DNA from 4 places in the Rhodococcus sp. NPDC055024 genome. Region 4 is predicted to be linked to each of the others. Evidence: riboswitches for the same ligand, from Rfam matches in the RefSeq annotation. Region 4 holds a riboswitch; each other region holds the start of a gene.

Region 1 (7,583 bases), on a different contig from region 4:
TTGAATCCATGACCCGAGAATCCCGCCGCGACCGTGACGGCGCCGACTCGGTCGATGACGAAGTTACTGTCCGGCGTGCTCGTGTACAGGCACGTGATCGACTCGACGTGGGTGGAATCAACGCCGGGCAACCACGACTCGGCGTACTCGACCAATCGTTGCTCTCCGTCGACATCAGGGGTGTAGTCGCGGGTCTGTGGAGTCACGACCGGCCCGGTCGCGTGTTCGCCGATCTTGATGCCGTCCTCGGAACCGAGTCCGTAGATCCCCGCGGTCTCCAACTGCGCACCCGTGTGGTGAACGAAACTCGGCCACTCGACTCCCGGGTCCAGCGGTGCAAAGTGGGCCGGTTGTTCCTGCGTCGTGCGCAGCGTCGGGAGCACGATCTCGGAACCGAGTCCGCTGTCTGCGATCAGGTCCGCAGTCCACGCCCCAGCCGCGATCACGACCTGACGAGCCGCGAGCGTTCCGCCGTCCGTCACCACGTCCACGCCGTACGACGCTCGCGCGAGTGCCAGTACCCGAACGTCGTGACGGACCTCGGCACCGGCGAACACCGCTCCCGCTTTCAGCGCGGTCACGGCGCGGTCCGCGTGCAACCGGCCTGCATCGGGGTGATGGAGCACGGTGGTGTCGAATCGCAACCCCGGCCAGCGGGCGGACGCCTCGGCAGGAGTGAGGACCTCACCCTTGATGCCGGCCTCGACCAATATCTGCGCCTTGGACTGCACTGCCTGCGGCAGACCGTGATCGACGGCACCGGTCAGTTCCAGGAACCCGATGTCCGTGGTGGACTCCAACTCCCGCCACAGTGGCAGCGCGTCGGCCGCCAATCCTGTGTACAGGTGATTGTCGTAGGCCTGACGGTAGATGCGCGAAGTACCGTGCGATGCACCGTGCTTGTGCCCCGGCCCGAACTGTTCCAGCTGTACGACGCTGTGTCCGCGCGCCGCGAGCCGCCATGCGGCGGAGGACCCGACGAGTCCTCCGCCGATGACGATCACATCGAGAATCTCACTCATGGACGAGAGCTCACTTGGTCTTGGGAAGGCCGGGCGGGTTGATCAGAGACTTGTCGACGGCTTCGCTGGTGATGTTCCAACGCTCGAGGATCTGCTGGTACGTACCGTTCTCGATCGTGTGGTTGATCGCGTCGTTGACGGCCTTGATCAACCCGTTGTCCTTCTTCACCAGCACCGCGATCTGTCCTTGCAAAGTGTCGCCGGCACCGGAGAACTCACCGACAACCTCGGTTTCACCCGACTGCTTGGCGTGGAACTGCGACGACGGGTTCGGGCCGAAGTAGGCGTCGATTCGGCCGGACTGCAAGGGGAGGTAGTAGTCGGTGGTGTTCTGGTAGTAGGAGATGTCGGTGGGCGCCAGGCCGGCCGCGACGTTCTGCTCACTCCACTTGACCAGCAGCGCTTCCTGATTGGTACCAGAGGAGACGGCGATCTTCTTGCCGGCGACGTCCTTGGGTTCCTTGATGGAGATCCCGGCGCCCTTCTTCGCTTCGAAGGCGAGGGTGTCGAGTCGGTAGGTGGCGAAGTCGTACTTCTCCTTACGCTCCTCTGTGACAGTCACGTTGGAGAGGAAAGCGTCGGCTTCCCCGGAGTCGATGCGGACGAAGTTCTGTGCCCAGTCCGCTGTCTGCAGATCGACCTTCAAACCGAGAACGTCACCGATCAGGTAGGCGAAGTCGGTCTCGGAGCCGATGAGGGTGGTGTCGTCGTCGGCGTAGAAGCGAAGCGGCGGAGCGGAACCCGCGCTACCGGTGACTCGCAGCGTGCCGCGATCACGAATGTCCTGAGGAACCTCGGCGGCGATGGCATCCACCTTGTCGGTGGTGATGCGATTCTGGTCGGCGGTGAGGTTGTAACCCGCGGCCGCGGTGACCTGGGCGCCGTCGGACTCGGCGTCAGCACTGCTGCACGCAGCGCTGAGCAGTCCGACGGTGGCAAGAGCCGAGATCAGAAAAGTCGCGCGACGGGATGGGGAGAACATCAATTTTTCCTTCCGGGAATGAGTCTGGGTCGCGTCAGAGGACGCGGGAGAGAAACGCTTTGGTCCGTTCGTGGACCGGATTGTCGATCACCTGCGACGGCGGGCCCTGTTCGACGATGACGCCGCCGTCCATGAAGACCGCGGTGTCCGCCACCTCCCGAGCAAATCCGACCTCGTGCGTGACGATCACCAAGGTGGCGCCGTCGCGGGCAAGCTGGGCAAGAACTTCGAGGACTTCGCCGACCAACTCGGGATCGAGCGCCGACGTCGGTTCGTCGAAGAGAATCACAGCCGGACGCAGTGCCAACGCTCGCGCTATCGCTACGCGCTGTTGCTGGCCGCCGGAGAGTTGGCGGGGGTACTCGTCGGCCTTGTCTCCCACTCCCACTCGCTCGAGCAGAGCGCGGGCTTCGCGGTAGACCTCGTCACGGTCTCGTTTCTGGGCCGAGAGCGGTGCTTCCACCACGTTCTCCAGCGCGGTCAGGTGCGGAAACAGGTTGAAGTTCTGGAACACGAATCCGATATGTGAACGCTGCTTCAGGATCTCGCGGTCACGCAGTTCGTGAAGTCGATTTCCCTTGCGCCGGTATCCGATCAGTTCTCCGTCGATCCGTACGGTCCCGCGGTCGACCTTCTCGAGGTGATTGAGGGTGCGCAGCAAGGTGGACTTACCGGAACCGGACGGTCCGAGAATGACGGTCACTTCGCCCTTGCGAACCAGGAGATCAACGCCGGCAAGTACTTCCAGCGTGCCGAACGACTTGTGGATTCCGCGCGCTTCGACGGCGTACACCGTCTCTTCGGCCAATTCTGCGGTCACCGGGTCGCACCTCTCGGAATATCGAGACGCGCATCACGAATCTCTTCGAACTTCTTGCGCGCCTTCTGGATCGGAGTCAAAGGAAGGGCGCGGGCGGATCCACGTGCGTAGTGGCGCTCAACGTAGTACTGACCGATCGAGAGCAACGTCGTGAGGATGATGTACCAGATTGTGGCGACCATCAGCAGGGGCACAACTCGTCCGTTGCGGCCGAATATGACCTGCACCTGGTAGAACAGTTCGGCGATCGCCATGGTGGAGACGATGGACGTTCCCTTGAAGAGTCCGATGACCTCGTTGGCGGCATTGGGGAGGATCGCCCGCATCGCCTGCGGGAGAATGATCTTGAAGAACTGGCGACTGCGCGGAATACCGAGCGAGTGAGCTGCTTCGATCTGACCGTGATCCACCGAGATAATTCCGGAGCGGATGATCTCGGCCGAGTACGCGGCCTGGTGCAGTGCCAAACCGATGACTGCTGCAGTGAATCCACCGATCACACCGCTGACCTGGAAGGTGAAGAACTCCGGTCCGAAAGGTATTCCAAGAGAAAGGGTCTGGTACAGGTACGTGATGTTGAACCAGAAGAGCAGCTGCACGATGAGCGGAATCGAGCGGAAGGCCCAGATGTAGGTCCAGGCGATCACCTGCAGGACCGGATTCTTCGACAACCGGCCGAGTGCGAGGAAAACACCGAGACCGAATCCGAGGATCGTCCCCCACAGGGTCAGTTTGATCGTCATCCACAACGCGGCAAGCACTGATTTCGCGGTGAAGTACTGCGCGAACGTCGGCCAGTCCCAGCCTGGATTGACAACGAGTCCGTGAATGAACTGAGCAAGCAATACCAGCACGACCGCGCTGATCACCCAGCGCAGCGGGTGCCAGGTGCGAGCAACGACAAGTTCCGAGTCGGGAAGTTGCGGCTCGGCCACCGACTTTTCGGGGCGGACATCGGTGGGCGCGCTCACGGCGCACTACCTGACGGAGTGGACATCACGAATAGACCTTTCGGGGAATGGGAACGCAGCTGTGTTCTCGAGGTGGCGTACTCGAGTTGCGAAGACGACGACAGTTCGGTCGGTGACAGTGAGGTCAGAGACAGTGACACGAAGCGGTGCGGCACAGATCGATGTGACGACGCCTGTGCGCAGCGTGCGAAGTGGAACCCATGTGATGCCTTCCATCGGTCCTGGCGGTAGCACCCGCTCCCGATCACTCGGGGGGTTGCTGCGACGTCGACGAGCCAGGTCTCTCGGTCGCTCTGGATGGTGAGCAAAGACTAGACGCGAATTCCCGAGTCGTCAAATGTTGTATTTCCCTGCACCGCAAGGGAAATGAAGGCCGCTTCATGTTGAAATCGCACTGATTTCAACGGTGTCCGAAACCTTGGTCGCCGTGTTCAATGGAGTGTTCGAATCGAGACCGGGACCGCCGTCCGGACTGACTTTTCCTCTGCCGTACCGTCTGCGGAGTGAGTGGAATCGACGCTTTCTTCATCTTGTTGGCCGGCATCGGTGCGGGCGCGATCAATGCCGTCGTCGGCAGTGGAACGCTGATCACGTTTCCCACCCTGGTCGCCTTCGGCATGCCGCCGGTGACCGCGACCATGTCCAACGCAGTCGGGCTCGTCGCCGGCGGGGTTTCGGGCACGTGGGGATACCGGCGTGAGTTGTCCGGGCAGTGGGGTCGTTTGAAGTGGCAGATTCCCGCGTCGCTCGCCGGCGCACTCCTTGGTTCGTGGTTGCTCATGCACCTACCCGAGAAACTGTTCGAGACCATCGTTCCGGTGCTGCTGATCCTGGCTCTCGCACTTGTCCTCCTCCAGCCACGTATCCAGGCGTGGGCGAAGAAGCGTTCCACCGAAGAGACGACGCTGTCCACCAAGAGGCTGATGCTCCTGACCGCGGGCACCTTTGCCGTCGGCATCTACGGCGGCTACTTCACCGCCGCGCAGGGCATCCTCCTCATCGGTGTGATGGGTGCCATCCTCCCGGAAACCCTCCAGCGCATGAACGGCGCGAAGAACCTGCTCTCACTGCTCGTCAACATCGTCGCGGCCGGAATGTACATCACCCTGGCCTTCGACCAGATCAATTGGGCAGCAGCAGGTTTGATCGCTGTCGGCTCACTCGGTGGCGGCGTTCTCGGCGCCCGCTACGGACGACGCCTGTCCCCCACTGCACTGCGATACACGATTGTCGTCGTCGGCCTGATCGGCTTGTGGCGTCTTCTCGCTTGACCGCCCACATCGGGCGGCACCCGCACATACTGGAGATATGACCAGAACAGACGATCAGACCGGTTGGACCTACCTCATGGACATGGACGGGGTTCTCGTCCACGAGGAGCACTTGATACCCGGAGCAGACACGTTCCTGGCAGAACTGGCGTCGAACGACATTCCGTACATGGTGCTCACCAACAACTCCATCCGCACCCCGCGTGACCTGCGAGCACGCCTCCTCAATTCGGGACTCGACATCCCGGAGAAGTCGATCTGGACGTCAGCGCTCGCTACCGCGACCTTCCTGGCCAACCAGCGTCCGGGCGGCAGCGCCTACGTGGTCGGTGAATCGGGCCTGACCACTGCACTGCACGACATCGGCTACGTCCTGACGGACAGCGACCCCGACTACGTCGTCCTCGGCGAGACGCGCACGTACTCCTTCGAGGCGATCACCACGGCCATTCGCCTGGTCGAGCGTGGATCGCGGTTCATCGCCACCAACCCCGACGCCACCGGACCGTCGCGCGACGGCTCTCTCCCGGCCACAGGCTCGGTCGCCGCTCTCATCACCAAGGCAACCGGACGCGATCCCTACTACGTCGGCAAGCCCAACGCCTTGATGATGCGGTCCGCCCTGCGGTCCATCGGCGCTCATTCAGCCAACACGTTGATGATCGGCGACCGCATGGACACCGACATCGTCTGCGGCCTCGAAGCCGGACTGCAGACGATTCTGGTGATGACCGGAATCTCGACCCGCGCGTCGGTGGAGCTCTACCCGTACCGCCCGACCATCGTCCTCGAGTCGGTCGCAGATTTGGTCGGAATGACAACCGATCCATTCCGTAGCAACGCAAACAATTGAAGGAATTGTCAAAAGAATGGAAAGTTGGTAATTAACTGGTAAAAACAGCGAGTTTGCCAGGATCCGACTCGTCCCGTTTGTCCAACTGGACAAACAAACGGTTTTCTTCGCACCAAAATTACATACTGATAGTTATCCGCAGGTCAGAGCCACTTTCAATTCCCCGGACAATGTGGATCACAGTCGAAAAAGAAATTTTGGAAAAGTAGTAACGAATCGTTTGCCGTGGCTGATACTCATGTCTGAACGACCCATTTCGGGTCCCAGACATGAAATGAGATTTTCATGAAGAAGCAGACCAAGGGTGCGATCGCTGCTGCGGCGGCCGGTGCCCTCCTCCTCGGTGGAGCGGGCTCGCTCGCAGTGTGGAGCGATTCGGCCGACGTCAGTGGCGGCGGACCCGTCACGTCCGGCGCACTCGACCTGAGCGCTTGCGCACCGGTTGGCGGCGGTTGGAACTCCCTCAACCCGACGAAGACCGCGATCACCAATATCTCGGCCTACCGCATCGTCACCACTGAGAGCATCGAATACACCTGCGACGTCACGGTGACTGCAGTCGGAGATCGCCTCGCCGCTGTTCTGACCGCCGACACAGCCGGAATCGTTCCAGGTGCCAACAGCGCCGAACTTGCCGCGGCGGTGCAACCGGTTACCACGATCAAGGATGCAGGTGGCAACCCGATCTCCCAGATCACCAAGGTGCAGAACAATACCGTCGTCCACGTCGGGGTCCGTCTCAACTTCACCGATGTGGCCAACCAGGTCGCGCAGAACCAGTCGCTGAACTTGTCGGCACTGAAGCTGGTCGTCACTCAGACAGCACTGACACCGGCCCCGTAATTTCATGAGGAAAAAGGTCTGGGGAGCGATCGCAGTCGCGGTGGCTGCTGTAGCGGTGTTCGCATCGTCGCAGCAGTCGCTCGCGCTGTGGTCCGATTCGGCGAGCGCGAATGGCGGCACGGCAACTGCCGCCAGCGTCAACCTCACGGTTGGTACCTCTACCGGAACCAGTGCGGCGTACCCATTGTCAACGCTGACGACCGGAACGACTCTGGTAGTTCCTGGTAATACGGTGCAAGCGCCGCTGACAGTCAAAAACTCGGGAACCGACCCCTTGCAATGGCGAATGCAGGCGACGACACTACTGACCGAATTCACCCTGACCACATACGGAGTCGCCAACGAAGGCGCCTGCCCGGCTGGAGTGAACACAGCGGCCCCGGCAGTCACCCCCCTGATATCGGGTTCGATGAACGCATCGCTGCAATACCCGGTTTCGCCGGCGTACATGCCGAGTCCGCTGGCCTCGAACGCAACTTACGTCCTGTGTTTACGGCTCACAGTAGGAACTCAGTCGGTCTCCGGAGCAACAAACACCGCTACCTTGACGTTCCAGGCAGGTCCGGTATGACAAAGCACTCCACGAAGCGCGAACATACCGGCCCGCTCTGGTGGATCACCTCGATCGTCAGTTGGACACTGCTGCTGGCAATTTCGGCAGTCATCGTCGCAACCATCGTCGTCCCCTTCTTCGCGGGAGCGCAGCGCTTCACGATTCTGACCGGTTCGATGCGCCCGACGTACAACCCTGGATCACTGGTAGTCGTCAAACCTGTCGATCCGTCCGAACTGGGGATCGGTACACCTATTACGTACCAGCT
Region 2 (7,583 bases), on a different contig from region 4:
TAGGTAAGGACTCATTCTATGTCTGCGATTTCGCAAAGCTGAGACGATGATTCACAATATTGACGAGGAAAAGAGAATCAAATTCTAGATGACTCTGGTCCGCTGAACACCAACCAGATGGCATCGTCGAGGCTTCCACTGCGCCTCGGCGAACTGATCCCAGCACGAAGGGTGCTCGATCTCCCGTCCGCCGCCGTCTCCGCCTTGCGCAATCACGATCGTTCGGACTAGCGCTCGAATTTCCGAGTCGCCAAGGTTCGTCACAGTCCAGAGAAGTAATACACACATTAATTAAGTGTTGAACCACCCGATCGCGCTAGGGTTAGGCCATGAATGACCCGAGGACCGACAACCAGGCAACCGATGACCTGACAACCGTCGGCGAACTGAACTTCTGGTCGTTCATCGAACTGGCCAACAAGCGACTGGCCACAGAACACGGATTTCGCGACCAGTTGGCCACTGAGGTACTCCTGACGCTCAATCGAGCCTCCAACGTCGTCACCTACGATCTCGAGTCGTCGATCCACCGCCCTCGCGGCTGGTCATGGTCGTCGTTCCGACTACTGTTCGTCACCTGGCTCGCCGGACCGATCGAGCCGAAGGCTGCCGCCGGGCTCACCGGGATGAGTCGAGCCGCGGTCTCCAACCTGTCCAAGTCCCTGCTGGCAGACGGACTGATCGATCGCCGCCCCACCGAGAACGACGGACGCTCTGTCCAGCTGTACCTGACCGACAAGGGCCGAGAAGCCATGGTCGAGGCATTTCGCGAGCAAAACGAACGCGAGCACGCCTGGGTCAGCGTCCTGAGCGAAGCCGAACAGCGCATCCTTGTCATGCTCCTGGACAAACTGATCACCAACCGCAGCCAATTCGACGTACGCGGACGTAACTGACGCAAATCAACACCGTCTCGAGGGTTGCACGCATCACATCATTTTAGTTAATGTATTTACTATCTGGTGGATGTGGGCCAGGCAGAACAGCACAGAAGGAGCCCCGTCATGGCGTTCTATCGACAACTCGGCAACATTCCACCGAAGCGTCACACCCAACACCGTGACGAGTCGGGCAACCTCTACTACGAAGAACTGATGGGCGAGGAAGGTTTCTCCTCCGATTCGTCGCTGCTCTACCACCGCGAAATTCCGTCGGCCATCGTCGACGCAACGGTCTGGGAACTGCGCGACCAAAGCACCACGCCCAACCACCCCCTCAAACCCCGCCATCTGAAACTCCATGCACTGTTCCCCGAGAGCATCTGGAACGAGACCGACGTGGTAACCGGCCGTCGTCTCATACTCGGCAATGCCGATGTCCGACTCTCCTACGTGGTTGCTTCCGCACCATCCCCCCTGTACCGCAATGCAATCGGTGACGAGATGGTCTACGTCGAGTCCGGCGAGGCTACCGTCGAGACCGTCTTCGGCACGCTCGACGCCCGCGAGGGTGACTACGTCCTGATCCCGATGTCCACGACCCACCGGTGGATCCCCAAGGGTGACAAGCCACTCCGCGCTTACGCCATCGAGGCGAACAGTCACATCGTCCCACCCAAGCGCTATCTCTCCCGTTTCGGCCAACTGCTCGAGAACGCACCGTTCTGTGAACGAGACCTGCACGGACCGATCGCGCCCATGGTCGCCGAGGGCACGGACGTCGAAGTACTGGTCAAGCACCGTACGTCGGCAGGCATCGTCGGAACCCGAATGGTGTACCCCACTCATCCTTTCGACGTCGTCGGTTGGGACGGCTGCCTGTACCCGTACACCTTCAACATTACGGACTACGAGCCGATCACCGGCCGCGTTCACCAGCCGCCGCCGGCACATCAGGCGTTCGAGGGGAACAACTTCGTGATCTGCAACTTCGTACCGCGCAAGGTCGACTACCACCCGCTCTCGATCCCGGTGCCGTACTACCACTCCAACGTCGACTCGGACGAGATCATGTTCTACTGCGGCGGTGACTACGAGGCACGCAAGGGTTCCGGTATCGGGCAGGGTTCGATATCGATTCATCCCGGTGGCCACGCTCATGGCCCACAACCCGGCGCGTACGAACGAAGCATCGGCGCGGAGTTCTTCGACGAACTGGCCGTGATGGTCGATACGTTCCGTCCGCTCGAATTGGGTGAGGGAGCCTTGGCTTGCGAAGACGAAGCCTACGCCTGGAGTTGGGCAGGGCGGGGGCCGCAGCAATGACGATCATCTCTCCCCTCCTCCGCGCCCTGTGCGACGACGCAGCACTCTTCCCACCCGGCAATGCTCCTCTCGCCGAGGCAGTTCCGGCCCACGCCGCCTACCTGCAGGCGGACTACGACGCACTGGTCGGGCCCTTCGTCTTTCCCGCGCCGCGATTGAGCGAACTGGCCGCGTATGTTTCGGCAGACAACCCGGTGACGCTGAGTCTGACCGTACCGGCCGGCCCAGCCGATACGGCGGCCGCACTGTCGAACGCGCTCGCCAGCCCTGGTGTTCACGTCGCCGCCGTCGAGGTGGGAATTCCTGACGGGCTGGACGCTGATGCGGCCTTCGAGGAACTCGCTCGTGTCCATGCCGCTCATCCCGACGTCGATATTTTTGTCGAGGTACCCCGTGGTGATCGGCGCGCGGACTATCTGACAGCTCTCGAAACTGCCGGGTACTCCGCCAAGTTTCGCACCGGCGGGATTGTCGCCGAGGCGTACCCGGACGAGGAAGAGCTCGCCGATGCGGTGATATCCGTTGTCCGAGCGAATATCCCGTTCAAGGCAACCGCGGGACTGCACCACGGCGTGCGCAACACCGATCCGGAAACAGGCTTCGAGCAACACGGCTTCCTCAACATCATGGTGGCCGTCGACGCTGCGAGGAGGGGCGCCGATCGTTCGGAAGTTGTTGCTGCACTGGCGCAGCGCAACGACGAATCGATTGCGCGAACCCTGTCCGGATTGACCGAGGCCGAGGCCGGCGAGGTGCGTCGCCGATTCCTCTCGTTCGGTACGTGCAGCATCTCGGACCCCCTCACCGAGCTCGAAGGGCTCGGATTGATCGTCCGCTCCGACAACACCGAAGGAACATTCGTATGACCGTCACGACCATCGACATTCCCGCCGACTCACTGTTCGGTCTCGACAATCTGCCGTACGGTGTCTTCTCCCCCGAGGGAGAGTCGCCGCGCATCGGTGTACGGGTCGCCGACTCGGTGGTCGATCTCGCAGCCACACTGGGTGATTCCGTCTTCTCCGAACCGACCCTGAACGCATTCATGGCCCAGGGCCGAGATCAGTGGATATCTGTGCGAAACCGGATCTCGGAACTCGTGACCGGTGAAATAGACTCGGATGCAGTATTTTCCGTCGACTCGGTGACACTTCACTTGCCCATCGCCGTGGCCGACTACGTCGACTTCTACGCCTCGGAGAATCACGCAACCAACCTCGGAAGGCTATTCCGCCCGGACGCTGCTCCCTTGATGCCGAACTGGAAGCACCTTCCCGTCGGATACCACGGACGCTCGAGCACCATCGTCGTCTCCGGCACCGATATCATTCGCCCCTGCGGACAGCGCAAGTCACCCGATCAGGAGAACCCGGACTTCGGATCGTCGCGTCGCCTCGACATCGAAGCGGAGATGGGGTTCATCGTCGGAACTCCCTCGAAGATGGGTGATTCCATCACCCCGGACGAATTCGCCGAGCACGTCTTCGGCGCTGTCGTCGTGAACGATTGGACTGCCCGAGACATCCAAGCGTGGGAGTACGTCCCCCTCGGCCCGAACCTGGGGAAGAGCTTCGCGACGTCCATCTCACCGTGGGTCGTACCGTTGCTCGCCCTCGAAGCAGCCCGAATCGACACTCCGGTGCAGGACCCCGAACCGCTCTCCTACCTGCGCGGTGAGGAGAAGTGGGGGCTGGACATCGATTTGGCCGTCGAATGGAACGGTCACGTCGTCTCGCGACCGCCCTACGCGCAGATGTACTGGTCGCCTGCACAGATGCTTGCGCACACCACCATCAACGGCGCCGCGGCCAGTACCGGCGATCTCTTTGCGTCCGGAACCATTTCCGGACCGGACAAGGATCAGCGCGGCGCCTTCATCGAACTGACTTGGGGCGGCGAAGAACCCGTCGCAGTCGGCTCCGCGACTCGCACCTTCCTCGAAGACGGCGACACCATCTCCATCTCAGCCACCGCTCCCGGCATCGGCGGTTCACGAATCGGCTTCGGGGATGTTCGAGCCCGTATTCTGCCGGCGACGCAGACCGAAAGGTAGCCGTCGATCTGTCGACTCGGGAGACCGATTGACAACTGTTTGATTCACGCTGATCTGATGTCCGGAATTCCTTGCCTCACGATTCTCCGAAGATAAGCTGGACTAACCATCCAGAGCGATCGAGAGTCCTGGCTCCGTGACGTCGCAGCAACCCCCTCAGCTGAGGTGCGGGTGCTTTCTGCCAGGTCCGATGGAGGACTCGTGCCCGGCGAACGACCCCGTACCTCAGTGGGGACAGCAACTGTCATCGTGATCGTGGGCGGTGGACCCCGCGGTACCGGCGTACTCGAGCGGATCCTCGCTCACGAATCGGTGAACGCCGATCCCACACCGATCGACATTCATGTCGTCGACCCGTATCCGGCAGGTGCCGGCCGTATTTGGAGAGGCAACCAAGCGCCGCTCCTGTGGATGAATTCGACAACCGCAGACGTCACCATGTTCACCGACGAGACCACCGCAGTCACCGGTCCGGTACTGCCGGGTCCGACGCTCGCGGAATGGGTCGCCGAGAACTCGGCTGAGCTTGCCCACTTCCCCGAAATCACGGCAGAAGTGCCGACCGTCACGCCGTCGTCGTTTGCATCGAGGTCACTGCAAAGCCGATACCTGAACTGGGTGTTCCAGACCGCGGTCGACTCTGCACCAGCGCACGTCGATGTTCGGGTTCATCGACGATCCGTGGTCGACATCGTGAACGTGGGCGAAGTACAGAATGTTCATCTGGACGACGGCGTTGTCATAGAGGCGACGGCCGTCCTTCTTGCACAGGGGCACCCGGATGCGTTGGCTGCCCCGCGCGAATCCGCACTGAGCGGGTTCGCGTCCGAACACGGGTTGACCTATGTGGGTCCGGGATACACCGCCGACCTCGACGCCGATGTCATTCCAGCAGGCGAGCCGGTATTGATCGCCGGACTCGGGTTGGCTTTCATCGACTGGATGGTTCTGCTCGCCGAGAGCCGCGGCGGTGTTTTCAAACGCGGTGACGACGGCGCCCTCACCTACGCTCCCTCGGGTCGGGAACCACTGTTGTATGCCGGATCTCGTCGCGGCGTGCCGTATCACTCCAAGATCTCGTACTCGATCGCTGACGCCCGGCCACCGCTACCGCGGTTCTTCACCGCTGATCTTGTTCCCGGCGACGGGCCTTTGGATTTCCGAAACGACATCTGGCCCCTGGCGTCGAAAGAACTGGCAGGCGCCCACTATCACGAGCTGTTCGCCTCGCACCCGGACCGGACGGTGGGCACCTGGGAGGAGTTCGACGCCGAATTCGCCGCGCTGGCTTGGGGATCGCCTCGATTGCAAGAACTGGTCGAGAACGCGGTCCCGAAGCCGGAGGACCGTATCGATCTCGAACGGCTCAACCGCCCGCTCGGCGGTGAGCGCTACGACGGACTTGCCGAGGTCCAATCTCGGATCACCGAATACATCTCGGCAGACGTCGCACGCCGGTCGGACTCGTATTTCAGCGCCGACGCAGCTGTCTTCTCAGCACTGCTGTCGACGTACATGACTGTCGGAGAATTGTTGCGGCGCGGCAGAATCCCGGCCGAATCCGTCGCCAAGGACGTCGAGGGGTGGCTTCATTCGTTCTTCAGCTTCATTGCCAGTGGTCCGCCGCCTGAGCGTCTGGAACAGTTGGTCGCCCTCAACGAGGCCGGCATCGTCGAGTTCCTCGGGCCGGATTCGGTGTTCTCCACCGAGATCGACCCGGCAACGGGAGCGGGGATCTTTGTCGCTCGCAGTGCGTCGCACACCGATATCGTGGCCGCGAACACCCTCGTCGAGGCGCGCTTGCCTGTCGCTTCCATCAGCGCGAGCGGTGACTCGCTCCTGCGGACCCTTCACGGGCGGGGCGAGGCAGTCGAACTACGTGCCACTGCCGACAGTGCTGCGAAGCTCGCGGTCGACGGCACGTCACGAATTCTTCATCAGGACAACACTGCTCATCCTCGCCGCTTCGCTGCCGGGCCGTGGGTTGCCGGACACAACTGGTCGGCGGCGTTCCCTCGTCCGCGCACCAATGCAGGGTTCTTCCGGCACAACGACGCTCTGGCTGCAGAGATTTTAGGCGCTGCGCGCCTGTGAGCGGTTAAGGAGCCCAGAGACTCCCTAACCGCTCACGGGGGCTGTGCCCCTAGCTGAACACCAACTCACCCTCGTCAACCGCGACGGTGATGCTGCCACCCTCTTCGAGGAGATCGTCGAGCAGCATGTCGGCGATCTTGTCGTCGACCACACGCTGGATCGAACGGCGCAACGGACGAGCCCCGAACTCGGGCTGATGCCCGTGCTCGGCGATCCAGTCCACTGCGTCGGCGGTGAACTCGATGTCGATGCCCTTCGACTGCAACCGCTTCCGGCTGTCGTCGAGCAACAGATCAGTGATCCGGTGCAGTTGCTCGGTGTCGAGCTTGCGGAAGATCACGATCTCGTCGATGCGGTTGAGGAACTCCGGCCGCATCGATTCGCGCAATCTCGCCATCACGCGGTCGCGCAGTGGCTTCTCCGCCGACTCTGCGTCACCCGTGGTGAAGCCGAGTCCACCGGATTTGCTCGAGATGATGTCGGAGCCGAGGTTGCTGGTCATGATCACGACGGTGTTCTTGAAGTCCACCGTGCGACCCTGGCCGTCGGTCAGACGCCCGTCGTCGAGCACCTGGAGCAAGGTGTTGAACACGTCCGGGTGCGCCTTTTCGATCTCGTCGAGAAGGATCACCGAGTACGGGTTACGACGCACTTGCTCCGTGAGCTGTCCGGCCTCGCCGTAGCCGACGTATCCGGGAGGAGCACCGACCAATCGGCTGACCGTGTGGCGTTCCCCGAACTCACTCATGTCGAAGCGCAGCATCTTGTTCTCGTCACCGAAGAGTGTGGCGGCCAGAGCTTTTGCGAGCTCCGTCTTACCGACACCGGTAGGCCCGAGGAACAGGAAGCTTCCGACGGGGCGATCCGGATCGCTCATACCTGTCCGGCTACGACGCACCGCACGAGCGATGGCGCGAACGGCATCATCTTGTCCGATGACACGACCGTGCAGTTCCTCCTCCAGACGGCGCAGGCGATCCTTCTCTGCCTGAGTCATCTGGCTGGCCGGAATACCCGTGGCGCGAGCGACAACCTCGGCGATCTGCTGAGCGGTCACGTCCGGAGTTTCCTCGGAAGGAACCGAGGATCCTGCCTTCTCGAGACGCTTTGCGACGCCGTTGATCTCGTCACGCAGGGTCGACGCCTTCTCGTACAACTCGTCGGCGACGGCTTTTTCCTTGTCGCTCTCGAGCTGCTCGAGACGCTGCTGCAGGGCAGCGGTGTCTACGGTG
Region 3 (7,583 bases), on a different contig from region 4:
TACACAGCTGGATCAGAATCGGAAGGCATCCCATTACAGAATCTCCCGCTCCGCACGACATCTACTTCGTACCCCCGGAGCAGGACAGCCCCAATCCCGTGGAACCGGCGTCGGCCGCGTCACGTGCGCGGATGGGTGAGCTACCCGAGACCGTCCGATTCAAGAATCGTTTTGCCCTTGCGATCACGACCACCACGCCGCTCGAAGCGATGGTCGAAGATCTCCTCTTCATCCGCGACATCCTCGACGCCGCAGGAATCGAGTATTTACTCGTCCGCGGAAACGACGAGCGCCCGGTCATCGCGGTCAGCTGGACCGAACGAAAGAACCTGCGGCAGGCACTTGTCGAGGGATGCGCCAACGCACCCTTCTACTCCAAAACCGTCGACGCGAAGAAGAGTCCAGCGCTCCTTGTCGCGGACGGTGCCCTGTCCAAGACCAACAAGTCACGAATCTTCCGCTTGTTCCGTCCAAGGGTTCACGTCGCAAGCGGTATGAACTACGGCGCGAACATCGGCGTTCAAATCGAATTGTGGTCGATTTCCGACGAAGAAATCGTCCTACCCGTCGAGAACTCACTGACTCGACGAACCGTCCTCCCCGAAGAAGCTGTCCGAGGAACCGTCGAGCGATTCGGCCGGATCTGGCCGACCATCGAAAACATGTTCGCCGATCATGCCTCCGATATCAGCTTCGATATCGATCTTGTCTTTTCCTGGGTCGACGGCTCCTCCAAGGAGTTTCAGGCTCAGCGCGCCAAGCGGATGCAGAACTACATCGTCGGCGAGGGGGACGAATCAGAGGCGCGTTTCCGTCAGATCGACGAGCTCAAGTACGCGCTACGGTCCATCCACATGTACGCGCCGTGGATCCGGCGTATCTTCGTCGCGACCGATTCCGATCGTCCGGACTGGCTTGCCGACGATCCGCGAGTAACGTTCATGCCCAGCGAGAAGTTCTTCGCCGATCCAAGTGTGTTGCCCACCCATAATTCTCAAGCTGTCGAATGCCAGCTGCACCATATACCGGGTCTGGCAGAACACTTCCTCTACTCGAACGACGACATGTTCTTCGGCCGTCCGGTCGGTCCGGACATGTTCTTCTCCCCCGGTGGCATCAGCATGTTCATCGAAGCCGACACCAGAATCGGATTGGGACACAACGACAACGACCGCAGCGGGTTCGAGAATGCGGCACGCGTCAACCGCCGGTTGCTTCAGGACCGCTTCGGGCTGATGACCACCAGGCACCTCGAGCACGCTGCGACACCGCTGCGTAAGAGCGTGATGGCAGAGATGGAACGTGAGTTCGCCGAAGACTTCGCCGCAACTGCAGCAAGCACCTTCCGCGCGAGTTCCAATATCTCGGTTACCAATTCGCTGTACCACTACTACACGCTCATGAGTGGACGGTCGGTGGTGCAGAAGTCCGCAGCCGTCAAATACGTCGACACGACGGTCAAGGCCGGTTTGCGCGACATGGACTCACTGCTCGCCAAGCGCTCCATGGACTTCTTCTGCCTCAACGACGGCAGCGCTCCGGAGATCGAACTGGAACTTCGCACACGCAAGATCACGGAGTTTCTGGAGAGCTATTACCCCATCCCGGCTCCCTGGGAATCCTAGACGAACGAGGGCCCAGCCGATTTCGGCTGGGCCCTCGTCACTTCAGTCGATCAGCGTGCTGACACATGCTCTCGCTGCACTGGAATGGGCAATCCGAGATTGTCACGCAATGTCGTTCCTTCGTAGTCACTACGGAGAACACCTCGATCCTGCAGCAGCGGCACCACGTCGTCGACGAACTCGTCGAGTCCCGTCGGTACGAGGTGCGAGCCGAGGATGAATCCGTCCGAACCGTCGTTGCCGACAAACGAATCGATTTTCTCGGCAACCTGCTGCGGCGTACCCACAATCGGTCCACGCTCGAACTGGTCGATCACAACCTCGCGCAGATTCAACTTCTTGCTTTCCGCGACCGCGCGCAGTTTTGCCACGGTCGCGAAACGATCCTGGTGAATGAAGGCGCGCCCCTGGATGATCGGCGGAGCTTCGGGGTCCGGTGCGATATCGGGTAGGGGCCCTTCGGGGTCGTACTTCGACAGATCGAGATTCCAGATCTGTTCGAGCAGAACCAAAGCGGTCTGGCCGGTGACCTGCTGGTCGCGAATCTCTCGGTACTTCTCGATCGCATCTGCCTCCGAGGTGCCGAGAACAAAACTCGCCGACGGCAGGATCTTGATGTCACCCGGGTCGCGTCCGGCCGCGACGGCACGTGCTTTGATATCGCGATAGAAATCGGCCGCCTCGGGCAATTGACCATACGGTGAGAAGATCGCGTCGGCATTGCCGGCAGCAAAATCGCGCCCCTGCGGCGACACCCCGGCCTGCAGAATAACCGGGCGCCCTTGTGGACTGCGCGGAACTGTGAATCGGCCGTTCACATCGAAATGTGATCCGTGGAAAGCGAATTCACCGGCATCTGGTCGCGAGAGAAAGCGTCCCGATGCCTTGTCAGCAACGATGTCGTCGTTGCGCCACGAATCCCACAGCTCACGCACCAGCGCTACCGTCTCCTCCGCACGCTCGTATCGTTGCGCACGATCCAGGTATCCACCGCGACGAAAGTTCTGGCCGGTGAATGCGTCGAACGAGGTGACGACGTTCCAGGCGGCACGACCTCCGGACAACTGATCGAGCGTCGCAAATTGGCGGGCCAGTTCGTACGGCTCGTTGAACGTGGCGTTGATGGTGCCGGCCAAACCGAGGTGTTCGGTTACTGCCGCCAACGATGCAAGCACGGTGAAGGTGTCCGGCCTGCCGATGATGTCCTGATCGAATATCTGTCCTGCACGTTCACGAAGAGCAAGACCTTCGGCGAGGAAGAAGAAGTCGAACTTCCCACGCTCGGCGGTTCGAGCGGTGTGCTCGAAGGATTCGAACTCGATCTGACTGCCCGCCTGCGGATCCCACCATGCAGTGTGATGGTTGACGCCGCCGAGGTAGGCACCCAGGATGACCTGCTTACGCTGCTGAGAACTCATGAAAGTGTATTCCTCGTCTGTCAGGCGGCCGGAGTGCCGGCGGCGTAGCGGTTGGGAACGTCGATGGACAGACCAAGCAGTCCGCGAAGATTCGTCTGTGGGTATTCGGTGCGGAATACGCTGCGCCGCTGCAATTCCGGAACCAGCTCGCCGGCGATCGCGTCGAGGTCGTCCACGACGACGCCCGGTCGCAACCGGAAGCCGTCGATTCCCAACTGTTGCCACCGGAGCAGAAGATCTGTCAACTCGGCCGCGGTACCGGTGAAGGTCAGCGCGTCCGAACGGTATTCGGTACCAACCTGCGCGTCGAGTCGAGCGAGCCGTTGCTTTCCGGTTTCTTCCGGCGTATCGAAGAAGACGACGATGTCGGTGAAGACCCGAAGTGGTTCGCCGGCGCGCTGCACGTGTTCTTCGGCTGCTCGCACCTCACCCAGGATTGCCGTAACCTGCCCGTCGTCGAATGGCGTCACGAACACCAGGTCAGCCGTGCGCGCTGCCAGTTCGTACGCCACGCGCTGATGCGCCAATGCGGTCACGACTGGATGCCCCTGCGGCGGGCGCGGAGTCACCGACGGTCCACGGACCGACAAATACTTTCCCTCGAAGTCGATGTAGTGCAACTTGTCTCGGTCGATGAATCGGCGCTGCTCCACGTCGCGGATCTCGGCGTCGTCCTCCCAGCTGTCCCAGAGTCGCCGGATGACGTCAGCGGCCTCCGCAGCTTCGTCGAACAGATCACGTACGAAGTCCGGGAGGACACCTGAAACGATCGACTGACGCTCGGCATCGGTGAGCGCTGGGATATCGCGTCGCCCGAACTGTGCCGCCTCGGATTCCGAGGCCGACACCTTCACCTGCCATCCGGCGCGACCGCGCGAGGTGTAGTCCAGCGTGGCAACGGCTTTGGACACGTGGAACGGTTCGGTGTGAATGGTGGTGATGGTCGGGATCAACCCGATGTTGCTCGTGATCGGTGCCAGTCGGGCGGCCACGAGATGTGCGTCGAGCCGAGCGCGCACCCGGTCAACCGCGTCGTCGACAGGCTCGAGTGGGTTGGCTGGCACCGAGAGACTGTCCTCGATGGTGACGAAATCGAGCAGACCACGCTCGGCGGTCGTCACCACGTCAGTCCAATACGACGCGCTGAACAGCTCACTCGGGCGCGAGTGCGGCTCTCGCCAGGCCGCTGGGTGCCAACCGGCACCGTCCAGCGCTACGGCGAGATGCAACGGAGCAAGATGAGAAGAAGGGGTGGAGGTCATCGGCGCATACTCCTGTTCGAGAACTACTCGGGAGCGCACAGTGCCGACCGCAGAAACCGTCAGCACTCGACTGACGGTTCTCGTGGCGACTGCCGCTTGCGACACGCACCGCGCGTATCGCCAGGTGTGATTCCGGGGCACCCCATCGGCATGAAGGGTTGCCGTCCAGCTAGCCGGTCCTTGTTGCTGGAGCTCTGCACCTACCTCGACGGTAGTGAGTACGCGACCGCCCGGCAATCACCCAGAACTGCGCGTGGGTGCCGGAAACCGCCTGCGACCTCAGATGATCGAGCGTGCCGCCTTTTCGCTCTCGAGGATTCGAATGCCGGCAGCACTGAGCCTCCGGGCACCCTCGGCCGCGTCGACGGGCTCACCGACCGTCACGTGCGCACCGAGTGGAACGACCGAATGAACAATTGTCTCGTCGTACACGTGCACCAGATTGCACCCCTGAGCCCCGTCACGACCACGCTGACCACCGACTTCCACGTTCAAGTCCTGGGTGTAACACGTCGACGACGCCACGGAAACCGGAATGCCGGCGAACGTCGCCGTCGTCGAATAGTGCAGGTGCCCGGCAAGAATCGCCCGGACGTCGCTGCCACGCAAGACGTCCGCCAACCGGGACTGATCGCGCAACTCCACCAGAACCGCGAGATCCTGAATGCACGGAACAGGCGGATGATGCAGCGCCAGAATTGTTCCGTCGGGCGCCGGCACCGCCAATTCTGCGCGTAGCCAATCCAATTGGCCATCCGTTATCTCACCGTAGTGATGCCCGGGAACCGACGAATCCAGGGTGATCACCCGCAGTCCGTCAAGGTCGTAGACGTTGTCGACGGGATGATCGGTGGCGTCTTCGCCCAACAGCAGAGATCTGAACGTAGGGCGGTCGTCGTGGTTGCCCATCGCCCAGACGACCTGCGCATCGATCTCGGCCGCCACGGGTTCCACGATGGCTTTCAATTCCGCGTATGCGTCGGGGTGCCCCTGGTCGGTCAGGTCGCCGGTGAATATCAGTGCATCCGGGCGTGCGCCCGAGGCCACGATCCCGCGGAGCACTTCCCGCAACCTCGTCGACGCATCCACGGCGTCGTACAGCTGTCCCTGCGCCACCAGATGTGTGTCACTGAGGTGCACCAGAAAATGCTTCGGACGCGGGTACTCGGCATTCCGAACGCTCATCGGTCTCTCGCTTCCGCTTGCCGACGCGTAGGCGCCGGTGCGGCACCTACTGATCGTCGACACTAGTCAACCGACCAACAGTGACTGATCGGGGCACACCCGACGAACACGAAGCGAACTCCCGCGGCGACCCTCGGGATCGAGTAGTTGAAGCTGCGAGTAGTGTGTGGACAGTGTTGTTCCTGACCACTCGGCGTTACGTCGACCTTCGCCTGCAGGCGAGCGCAATGTGTACGCGCTCGCTCTGACCTGACGCGTACCAGGAAACATTTCTTCGAATCTGCCCGGCCTCTGGTGCCGCGCTGCGTTTCGCTCCCTTGATTTTCGAAAGGCATAGTCATGCCCAGCTCCACCTCCACCGGCGTGCCGGAAAAGTCCACGTCCCGTTTTCCGTCCTGGGCGACGGCATTCGGACCGCAGATCGTCGCCGGCCTCGTACTCGGTGTCATCATCGGTCTCGTCGCCCGGGCAATGCCTGATGCGGCCGACGGCAACGTCAACTGGTTGGTCGGCACCGTGCAGACCATCGGTTCGAGTTACGTCAAGCTGCTCACCGTTGCCGTGATCCCGCTGGTGTTCACGGCCATCGTCAGTTCCATCGCCAACCTGCGACAGGTCGCCAATGCAGCTCGCCTGGCCGTGCAGACCTTGCTCTGGTTCGCCATCACCGCGTTCATCGCTGTGATCATCGGCATCATCGTCGGCCTGATCACCGATCCCGGTTCACGGACCGACGTCGCCGCCGAAGCAGCGAAGGAACCCAAGAGCTCCGGCTCGTGGTGGGCGTTCATCACCGGACTGGTTCCGAGCAACTTCCTCGGGCTGGGCGCAAAGACTTCCGTTACCGAAGGTGTAGCGACCACGTCGCTGAGCTTCAACGTCCTGCAGCTGCTCGTCATCGCCGGCGCAATCGGCATTGCTGCGCTCAAGATCGGACCGAAGGCTGCGCCGTTCCTCGAGTTCAACGCATCGCTTCTCGCGATCGTTCAGAAGGTCCTGTGGTGGATCATCCGCCTCGCCCCGATCGGCACCGCCGCGCTGATTGCCAACGCTGTCGCCACCTACGGCTGGGATGCGATCGGCTCGCTGGGCGTCTTCACCGCCGCCATCTACATCGGTCTGGCGATCGTGTTCTTCGTGGTCTACCCCATCCTGATTGCCGCGCACGGCCTCTCGGTCCGAAGCTTCTTCTCCGGCGTCTGGCCTGCGACTCAGCTCGGTTTCGTCTCGCGCTCGTCGATCGGCACCCTGCCTCTGACCGAACGCGTGACAGAACGCAACCTCGGTGTTCCGCGTGAGTACGCCTCGTTCGCCGTTCCGCTCGGTGCCACCACGAAGATGGACGGTTGCGCTGCAATCTATCCCGCAATCGCAGCAATCTTCGTCGCCGGCTTCTACGACGTTCCGCTGACGTTCACCGACTACCTGCTGATCGTCGTCGTTTCGGTCATCGGCTCGGCAGCAACGGCCGGAACAACCGGTGCGACAGTCATGCTCACACTCACGCTCTCCACCCTGGGTCTTCCGCTGGCTGGCGTCGGCCTGCTCCTCGCCGTCGAACCGATCGTCGACATGGGTCGTACCGCAGTCAACGTCACCGGCCAGGCTCTGGTTCCGGTCATCGTTGCAAAGCGTGAGGGCATCCTCGACAAGGAGCGTTTCGACGCTCCCCGCAACGGCGATCCCTTCGCCGAGGAACTAGTCGACGCGTAACCCCTCGCTGAAAACAGCAGCGTCCCCGCACCTGAGCAATACGGTGCGGGGACGCTACTTTTCACCCCAGTTTTCACCCTTGCCGAAATAAACCATTTGGTCGTTATGACCAGTATGCTCAGCCGGCACAGCCCTCCGAAGTGGAAGGGCTGCCCAGTTGAACACGAGGTCACATGAAGCTCCGCCGTCTGGCATTCAGCGTCGCAGGTTGCGCCGCAATCACTCTGGTTGCCGCGCCCGCCGCTCAGGCATCCACGGTTTTCGATTTCCTACCCATCGAGATCGCACGCATGATTCCGACTGGCTCTGCAGACGCAGTCCAGCCGTTCCTTCCCCCGGTCTTCGCACCGCCGGCGCCACCCGCTCCGCAAGCGCCCCAG
Region 4 (7,583 bases):
TGCGATATTTCGAGACAGTAGTTCGGTGACGACGCTGTCCGGTAGTTCGCCGGTGGAGACGGATCTGTTGGCCTTTCCCGCCGAGCGGAGAAGGCTCTTCACTGCAGCGATTTCGGATTTGGTCCACAGTGGGACACCAATCGTCACCGACGAGGTTTTTGCTTTGGTGCTCACCTCGGCGACGACGGTCCCCGATGAGACCGCGGTGAATTCCACCGACCCGTTGCGTGCGAGGGTGCGAGCTGTCGGCAGGGATGGGTTCGGACCGGATGCCGCTGTCCGTTCCACCGTGCGCAGCCACGCCCGACCCCAAGCGGTGACGCCGAATTCGTTGGCCATCAGATGATCACCGCGCCGTCGAGTTCGAGAAGTTCACGCAATTCGGTGTCGGGAAGATCTGCCAGGGCGGCCTCCACGTTGCCGGAAACGGCATCGGCTACGGCTCGTTTGGACTCGTGCATCGCTGCGATGTGATCCTCCACGGTTCCGCCCGTCACCAAGGTGTGGACGTTGACGGTGCGCTTCTGGCCGATGCGGTGTGCCCGGTCGGTTGCCTGATCTTCGACGGCTGGGTTCCACCACCGGTCGTAGTGCACGACGTGACTTGCGCGGGTGAGGTTGAGTCCGAAGCCGGCGGCGCGCAGGCTCAGGATCAGAACCGGCGGAGAATCCGCGTCGTTCTGGAACGCGTCGACCATCCCGTCGCGCTTGTCGGTGCTCAGGCCGCCGTGGAGGAAAGGCACGGCGCCGATTCCCAATTCGGATCCCAGGTGCCGCGAAAGCATCTCGCCCATCGTCCGGTACTGCGTGAATATCAGCGCGCGATCGCCGTCGTCGACGATCTCGGCGATCATTTCCGTTGCGCGGTCGAGCTTTCCGGATCTTCCGTAAAGGTCGTCCGTATCGCCGGTCACCTGCGCGGGGTGATTGCATACCTGTTTGAGGGTGGTCAGCAGCGCAAGGATGTTGCCGCGTCGGGCAATTCCCGTGCCCAATCCGGTGTCGAAAGCATCGGCGACTGCCGACCGATAGATCCGCGCCTGTTCCGATGTCAGAGTGCACGAGATGGTGGAGAACTGCTTGGGTGGAAGATCCTTGGCCACTGCGTCTTTGGTTCTGCGCAGAATGAAAGGATCGATGACCGCGGCAAGCCTGGTTGCCGCGGTGGCGGATCGACCGGATTCGATCGGGACGGCGAAGCGTTGACGAAAACGTGCGCGAGTTCCGAGGACTTCGGGATTGGCAACGCGAAAGAGTGACCACAACTCCTCGAGGCGGTTCTCCACCGGCGTGCCGGTCATCGCCACCTTGACGTCGGCCGACAACTGCATTGCCGCTTTCGCAGCGAGGGAAGCGGGGTTCTTGATCTGCTGCGCCTCGTCGAAGATCACCGAACTCCAGTGGATCGGGCTCAATTGGGCTGCGTCGGAACGCAAGACGCTGTAGCTGGTCAGAACGGTGGTGCCGGCGGGGATACGAGTGGGAAGCGCGCGAGCAGTCCCGTGATGAACATGCAGTGGCAGATGCGGAGCGAATCGCTCGATCTCGCGGCGCCAGTTTCCGATCACCGAGGTGGGACACACAACCAGATGCGGACCGTCGTCGGCGCGGATCGCGATCATCGAAATCGCTTGCAGTGTCTTACCCAAACCCATCTCGTCGGCCAAGATCCCACCGCCCGAACCCGACAGCGCCGTCAGCCAGGTAACTCCCTGCATTTGATACGGGCGCAGAGTCGCCTGAATCTTTGCTCGGCGAAGGCTGTCCAGGGCTGTACGCGCATCCGTGAACAACTGCACCGTGGACCGGGCGCTTCGGATCTTCGTGTCGTCGCGGTCGATCGCCGCATGCGCCGCGGTTGGAATGTCATGCGCGCCGGTCTCGATGACGCGCTTCCACGCAAGCAGCGACGGTCCGAGGTCGCCGCGACCTGCATCGAGGTTGTTGAAGGCGTCGATCGCGGTGGTTAGGTCGAGCAGTTGCGCTTCGACGTCCGTTGCTGTGATCGACTCGTCGACCGGGATCGCAAGCCTGCATACGCCCGGCGACCCGCTCGGCATCCCCAGTGTCGACAGTCGCGCTGCCGGGTCTGCGTCACCCCAGAACGCGAAGGACATGTGCTCGGGAATGTACGTAGCCTGCAGGCGCGTCGAGCATGGCTGATTCACGTTCGCCGATGTTAGCCGCGCCGGCTCACGTTCGCCAATGAAAATGTCGGGAAAACCCGCAGATCAGCTGTGGTTTTCCCGACATTGACGAATCCTGAAAATGTGGCTCTGTCCCGGATCAGCGAGCCGTGCGTGCGAACTCCATCGTTCGGCGAAGGAGTCCGGCGACGGCGTCCGCCTCCGTCAGGAAGCCGTCGTGGCCGTCCTTGGACTTGAGAATCTCGAGGCCGCTGCAGGTGGAAATTCCGTCGGCGATCTCCTCCTGCAAACGGAGGGGATACAGCCGATCCGAATCCACGCCGCCCACGACGACCGGTGCCGTGATCGATGCCAACGCCGCGGCAACGCCGCCGCGTCCACGGCCGATGTCGTGCCGGTTCATGGCCTCGGTCAGGAGGACGTACGTGCTCGGGTCGAAGCGGTCGACCAGCTTGTCCGCCTGATGTTCCAGGTAACTCTGCACAGCGTATCGTCCACCGTTCCACGGGTTTTCGTCGTTCTGGGCGGAGTTCTCGAAGCGTGCGTCCAGTTCGGACTCGGTGCGGTACGTCAGGTGCGCGATGCGACGAGCGATGCCGAGCCCGGCGCGAGGTGCCCGCCCCGTTCCGTGGTAGTCACCGCCCTGCCAATCCGGATCGGAGACGATGGCAGCGATCTGCGTCGTCTGGGTGCCGATCTGATCTGCGGTGGCCCGTGAACCGGTTGCGAGAACCAACGCGGAGCGAATGCTGTCCGGGTAGGTAACTGCCCATTCGAGGGTGCGCATGCCGCCCATGGATCCACCGACCACCGAGGCCAACTGGTCGATCCCGAGGAGATCGACGAGCTTCTTCTCCGCCGCGATCTGATCCCGGATGGAAATTTCCGGGAAGCGACTGCCCCACGGCTTGCCGTCGTCGGCCAGTGAACTGGGACCGGTCGTGCCGCGACAACCACCGAGGACATTGGTTGCGACGACGCACCATTCCCCGGTGTCGATCGGTTCGCCGGGGCCGACCATTCCGTTCCACCAGCCGGGGGAGGGCTGATTCGCGGAGATCGGACCGGTGACGTGCGAGTCTCCGGTCAGTGCGTGCTCGACGAGTACGACGTTGTCGCGGTTCGGGGACAGCTCACCCCAGCGCTGAACGGCGAGCGAAACGGATGGGAGTACCGCGCCGCTTTCGAGTTCCAGGGCGCCGATGTCGACGAACCCCACCTGACCGTCGGCTGGGGGCAGGAGGTCGATCCTGGGCTCCAATTCGTTCACGGTCACGAGTTTGCCACCGCAGCCAGGCCGACGGTGAGATCGGCGAGGATGTCGTCGATTCCCTCGATGCCGACCGCGAGGCGGACCAGTCCGGGCGTGACACCCGAAGCGAGCTGCTCTTCGGGGGTGAGCTGCGAGTGCGTCGTCGACGCGGGGTGGATGACGAGTGAGCGAACGTCACCGATGTTGGCGACGTGGCTGTGCAGCGTCAGGGCGTTGACGAATTTCTTGCCCGCATCGATCCCGCCGGGCAGCTCGAAGGTTACGATGGCGCCGGTTCCCTTGGGCGTCAGCTGCTTTCCACGTTCGAACCAGGGTGAGGAGGGGAGTCCCGCGTAGGAGACGGAGGCCACCTCGCCGTGGCCGTCGAGGAATTCGGCGACCTTCTGTGCATTGGATACGTGGCGCTCGATGCGCAGGCTCAAGGTCTCGATGCCCTGCGCGATGAGGAACGCGTTGAACGGCGCCACGGCGGAGCCGAGATCGCGCAGCAGTTGGACGCGCGCCTTCAGTGCAAACGCCGGTGCACCCAGGTCCGCGAAGGTGACGCCGTGATAGCTGGGATCAGGCGTCGTGAAGTTCGTGTGGCGACCCTGCGTCCAGTCGAAGGTGCCACCGTCGACGATGACGCCGGCGATCGCGGTGCCGTGTCCGCCAAGGTATTTCGTGGCGGAGTGAACGACGATGTCGGCGCCGTGTTCGAGTGGGCGTAGCAGGTACGGCGTCGCCACGGTGTTGTCCACGATCAACGGAAGACCGTTCTCGTGGGCCAGCGACGAGATGCCGGGTAGATCGAGGATGTGGTTCTTGGGATTGGCGATCGTTTCGCCGTAGAACGCCTTCGTGTTCGGGCGAATGGCTTCGCGCCACTGGTCGATATCGTCGGGATCTTCGACGAACGTGACTTCGATGCCCAGCTTACGAAGTGTGTAATGCAGCAGGTTGTACGTGCCGCCGTACAGGTACGGGCTCGAGACGATGTGATCGCCGGCCTCGGCGATGTTGAGGATCGCGATGGTCTCGGCAGCCTGACCCGAGGACAGGAGGAGTGCGGCGACTCCGCCTTCCAGGGCGGCGATCCGCTGCTCGACGGCGTCCTGCGTCGGATTCATGATTCGCGTGTAGATGTTGCCCGGCTCGGCCAGGCCGAACAGTGCGGCAGCGTGATCGGTGCTGTCGAAGACGTAGCTGGTGGTCTGGTAGATCGGCAGAGCGCGCGCATGGGTGGCGGTGTCCGCTGTTTGCCCGGCGTGCACCTGCTTGGTCTCGAACGACCAGTTCGCGGTCGGATCCGAAGCTGCTGCGGCGTCGGCTGTGTTGTCGGTCATGATTTGTTCACTCCAGTGGTCTGACGGATAGATGTCGGACGGGGGCGAATGATCGCCGCCCCGTGCTGGGGTCTATCTACAAGTGCGACACATACTGAAATACCTCCGTGGGGCTCGGCCCGGTCTGGGGTCCGTCCCTGTCGGACCCGCGCTTGTCACCCGAATTGCGGTGGAACTGCGCGAGCAGATCCACGTCGGGAAACCTGGTCATCACCCGGGGCACCCCACCGCGGTTGGAGGGTTGCCGTCCAGCGAGCCGGGGCTTGACGCTGGCACTCATGACCAAGTCGGATTCTACCGGGAAGTGAGCGCAGTCCTGACACGGGGCGAAATGTGAGCCGCAACCGCACGCGCGGCAGAGCGACGTAGCCCACTAGCAGGCAAAAGTTACTCGTGAGTAGAGACCGGTGAGTGGACCTGCCGGTTGCGGCCTCACGGGTTAGCAGTACGCTTGTCTTGTTTGGGACTCATCTCCCGAGATCAGTCCACACCGTCTAGGTTTGATAATCGAACCGTTCGCGGACCCACTCACAAAGTGTGACCGCAACCGTGTAACCAGGGAAACTTCCTAGGAGGACGCGAAGCACCCATGTCCAAAATCAAGGTTGAGGGCACCGTCGTCGAACTCGACGGCGATGAGATGACGCGCATTATCTGGCAGTTCATCAAAGACAAGTTGATCCATCCGTATCTCGATGTGAACCTCGAGTACTACGACCTCGGTATCGAGTACCGCGACGAGACCGACGACCAGGTCACCATCGACGCAGCGCACGCGATCCAGAAGCACGGCGTCGGCGTCAAATGCGCCACGATCACGCCGGACGAGGCACGTGTCGAGGAATTCGGTCTCAAGAAGATGTGGCGTTCCCCGAACGGAACGATCCGCAACATTCTCGGCGGCACGATCTTCCGCGCACCGATCATCATCTCCAACGTTCCGCGACTCGTTCCGGGCTGGACCAAGCCGATCATCATCGGCCGTCACGCATTCGGCGACCAGTACCGCGCCACAGACTTCAAGGTCCCCGGCCCCGGCAAGGTGATGATCACCTACACACCCGAGGACGGCAGCGCACCGATCGAGCACGAACTGGTCAACTTCCCCGAGAATGGCGGCATCGTTCAGGGGCAGTACAACTTCAACGATTCCATCCGTGACTTCGCTCGCGCGTCGCTCACCTATGGTCTGCAGCAGAACTACCCGGTGTACCTGTCCACCAAGAACACCATTCTCAAGGCGTACGACGGTGCCTTCAAGGACATCTTCCAGCACATCTACGAGACCGAGTTCAAGGCTGAGTTCGATGCCGCAGGTCTGACCTACGAGCACCGCCTCATCGACGACATGGTCGCTTCCGCACTCAAGTGGGAGGGCGGCTACGTCTGGGCATGCAAGAACTACGACGGTGACGTCCAGTCCGACACCGTGGCCCAGGGCTTCGGCTCGCTCGGCCTCATGACGTCGGTTCTGCTGACACCGGACGGACGGACCTGTGAGGCAGAGGCTGCTCACGGCACCGTGACGCGTCACTACCGTCAGCACCAGCAGGGCAAGCCCACCTCGACCAACCCGATCGCGTCCATCTTCGCGTGGACCCGTGGGCTCGAGCACCGTGGCAAGCTCGACAGCACTCCTGAGGTCATCGGCTTCGCGCAGGCGCTCGAAGACGTTGTCATCAAGACCGTCGAAAGCGGCCAGATGACCAAGGACCTCTCGATGCTGGTCGGCGGAGATCAGGGCTACCTGACCACCGAGGAGTTCCTCGGCGCACTCGACGTGAACCTGCAGAAGGCCATGGCCGCGAAGTAGATTCACCGCTTCACCTTTCGAATGGGACGTCCGGGAAACCGGGCGTCCCATTTGTGTTCGCGGTCTCACGTGAGTGAACTCACCCGCTCTCACTTGGAAGTTCAACCAGGTGTGAGATCACAATTGATCAGTGACTTCGTCTACCCTCTCCCGTTCTGACGCCTCGACACCCGGGGTTCGTTCCGCCAGAGGTCCGGCGATGCTCGCTCTCGCCCTCGGCGGTTTCGGTATCGGCACCACCGAGTTCGTCGCCATGGGACTGCTCCCGGAAATGGCATCCGGGCTCGGTGTCTCGGAACCCATCGCAGGCCACGTGATCTCCGCGTACGCGCTCGGGGTTGTCGTCGGCGCTCCGCTGATCGCTGCTCTCACCGCACGGGTACCGCGCCGCACACTGTTGATCGCGCTCATGGTCGCCTTCACCGTCGGCAATGCCGCCTCGGTTTTCGCTCCCTCGTACACGACGCTGATGATGGCTCGCTTCGTCGCCGGATTGCCGCACGGCGCGTACTTCGGAGTCGCCGCGTTGGTCGCAGCTCACCTGGCCGAACCGGGAAAACGCGCCAAGGCCGTGGCGATGGTCATGATGGGTCTTTCCGTGGCCAACGTGATCGGGGTACCGGTCGCCGCCTGGATCGGTCAGGCACTCGGCTGGCGCAGCGCCTTCGCTTTGGTCGCCGTGATCGGGGTGGCAACCGTTGCTTCGCTCTTCGTCTGGATTCCGCGTTTGGACGGCATGCCGGTGACGAATCCGATCACCGAACTCGGAGCGCTGGGCCGCGTCCAGGTGTGGATGACGCTGATCGTGGGCATGGTCGGGTTCGGCGGCATGTTTGCCGTCTACACCTACATCAGTACGACGCTCACCGACGTGTCCGGGCTCGGCGCTTCGTTCATTCCCCTGGCACTCATGCTCTACGGACTGGGCATGGTGGCCGGCAACTTCGTCGGCGGATACCTCGCGGATCGCGCATTGATGAAGGGTCTGTTCTTGTCGATGGGATCCCTCGTGGTGATCCTCGCGG

What was found. A riboswitch is a leader RNA that binds a small molecule or an ion and turns the genes downstream of it on or off. The one in region 4 is predicted to bind S-adenosylmethionine.
Region 1: another riboswitch for S-adenosylmethionine. It lies ahead of ACWF6P_RS10930 (putative leader peptide); the one in region 4 lies ahead of ACWF6P_RS13640 (bifunctional o-acetylhomoserine/o-acetylserine sulfhydrylase).
Region 2: another riboswitch for S-adenosylmethionine. It lies ahead of ACWF6P_RS16410 (FAD/NAD(P)-binding protein); the one in region 4 lies ahead of ACWF6P_RS13640 (bifunctional o-acetylhomoserine/o-acetylserine sulfhydrylase).
Region 3: another riboswitch for S-adenosylmethionine. It lies ahead of ACWF6P_RS30205 (LLM class flavin-dependent oxidoreductase); the one in region 4 lies ahead of ACWF6P_RS13640 (bifunctional o-acetylhomoserine/o-acetylserine sulfhydrylase).

The regions. Positions count from the first base shown of each region.
Region 1 is NZ_JBSGVT010000004.1:36,033-43,615, reverse strand. Features, by position in the region: gene ACWF6P_RS10950 (FAD-dependent oxidoreductase) at 1-1,022, opposite strand, end outside; gene ACWF6P_RS10945 (ABC transporter substrate-binding protein) at 1,033-2,004, opposite strand; gene ACWF6P_RS10940 (amino acid ABC transporter ATP-binding protein) at 2,039-2,824, opposite strand; gene ACWF6P_RS10935 (amino acid ABC transporter permease) at 2,821-3,795, opposite strand; gene ACWF6P_RS10930 (putative leader peptide) at 3,920-3,997, opposite strand; SAM riboswitch class I at 4,005-4,099, opposite strand; gene ACWF6P_RS10925 (sulfite exporter TauE/SafE family protein) at 4,299-5,066, shown strand; gene ACWF6P_RS10920 (HAD-IIA family hydrolase) at 5,104-5,919, shown strand; gene ACWF6P_RS10915 (alternate-type signal peptide domain-containing protein) at 6,205-6,762, shown strand; gene ACWF6P_RS10910 (hypothetical protein) at 6,767-7,333, shown strand; gene ACWF6P_RS10905 (signal peptidase I) at 7,330-7,583, shown strand, end outside.
Region 2 is NZ_JBSGVT010000007.1:96,159-103,741, reverse strand. Features, by position in the region: gene ACWF6P_RS16430 (MarR family winged helix-turn-helix transcriptional regulator) at 330-896, shown strand; gene ACWF6P_RS16425 (homogentisate 1,2-dioxygenase) at 1,005-2,204, shown strand; gene ACWF6P_RS16420 (hypothetical protein) at 2,201-3,070, shown strand; gene fahA (fumarylacetoacetase) at 3,067-4,257, shown strand; SAM riboswitch class I at 4,361-4,454, shown strand; gene ACWF6P_RS16410 (FAD/NAD(P)-binding protein) at 4,459-6,351, shown strand; gene ACWF6P_RS16405 (ATP-dependent Clp protease ATP-binding subunit) at 6,401-7,583, opposite strand, start outside.
Region 3 is NZ_JBSGVT010000024.1:7,238-14,820, reverse strand. Features, by position in the region: gene ACWF6P_RS30215 (stealth family protein) at 132-1,625, shown strand; gene ACWF6P_RS30210 (NtaA/DmoA family FMN-dependent monooxygenase) at 1,676-3,043, opposite strand; gene ACWF6P_RS30205 (LLM class flavin-dependent oxidoreductase) at 3,064-4,410, opposite strand; SAM riboswitch class IV at 4,393-4,506, opposite strand; gene ACWF6P_RS30200 (phosphodiesterase) at 4,585-5,490, opposite strand; gene ACWF6P_RS30195 (dicarboxylate/amino acid:cation symporter) at 5,830-7,203, shown strand; gene ACWF6P_RS30190 (excalibur calcium-binding domain-containing protein) at 7,377-7,583, shown strand, end outside.
Region 4 is NZ_JBSGVT010000005.1:164,220-171,802, reverse strand. Features, by position in the region: gene ACWF6P_RS13655 (hypothetical protein) at 1-339, opposite strand, end outside; gene ACWF6P_RS13650 (DEAD/DEAH box helicase) at 339-2,168, opposite strand; gene metX (homoserine O-acetyltransferase MetX) at 2,287-3,423, opposite strand; gene ACWF6P_RS13640 (bifunctional o-acetylhomoserine/o-acetylserine sulfhydrylase) at 3,420-4,745, opposite strand; SAM riboswitch class IV at 4,889-5,029, opposite strand; gene ACWF6P_RS13635 (NADP-dependent isocitrate dehydrogenase) at 5,335-6,558, shown strand; gene ACWF6P_RS13630 (MFS transporter) at 6,758-7,583, shown strand, end outside.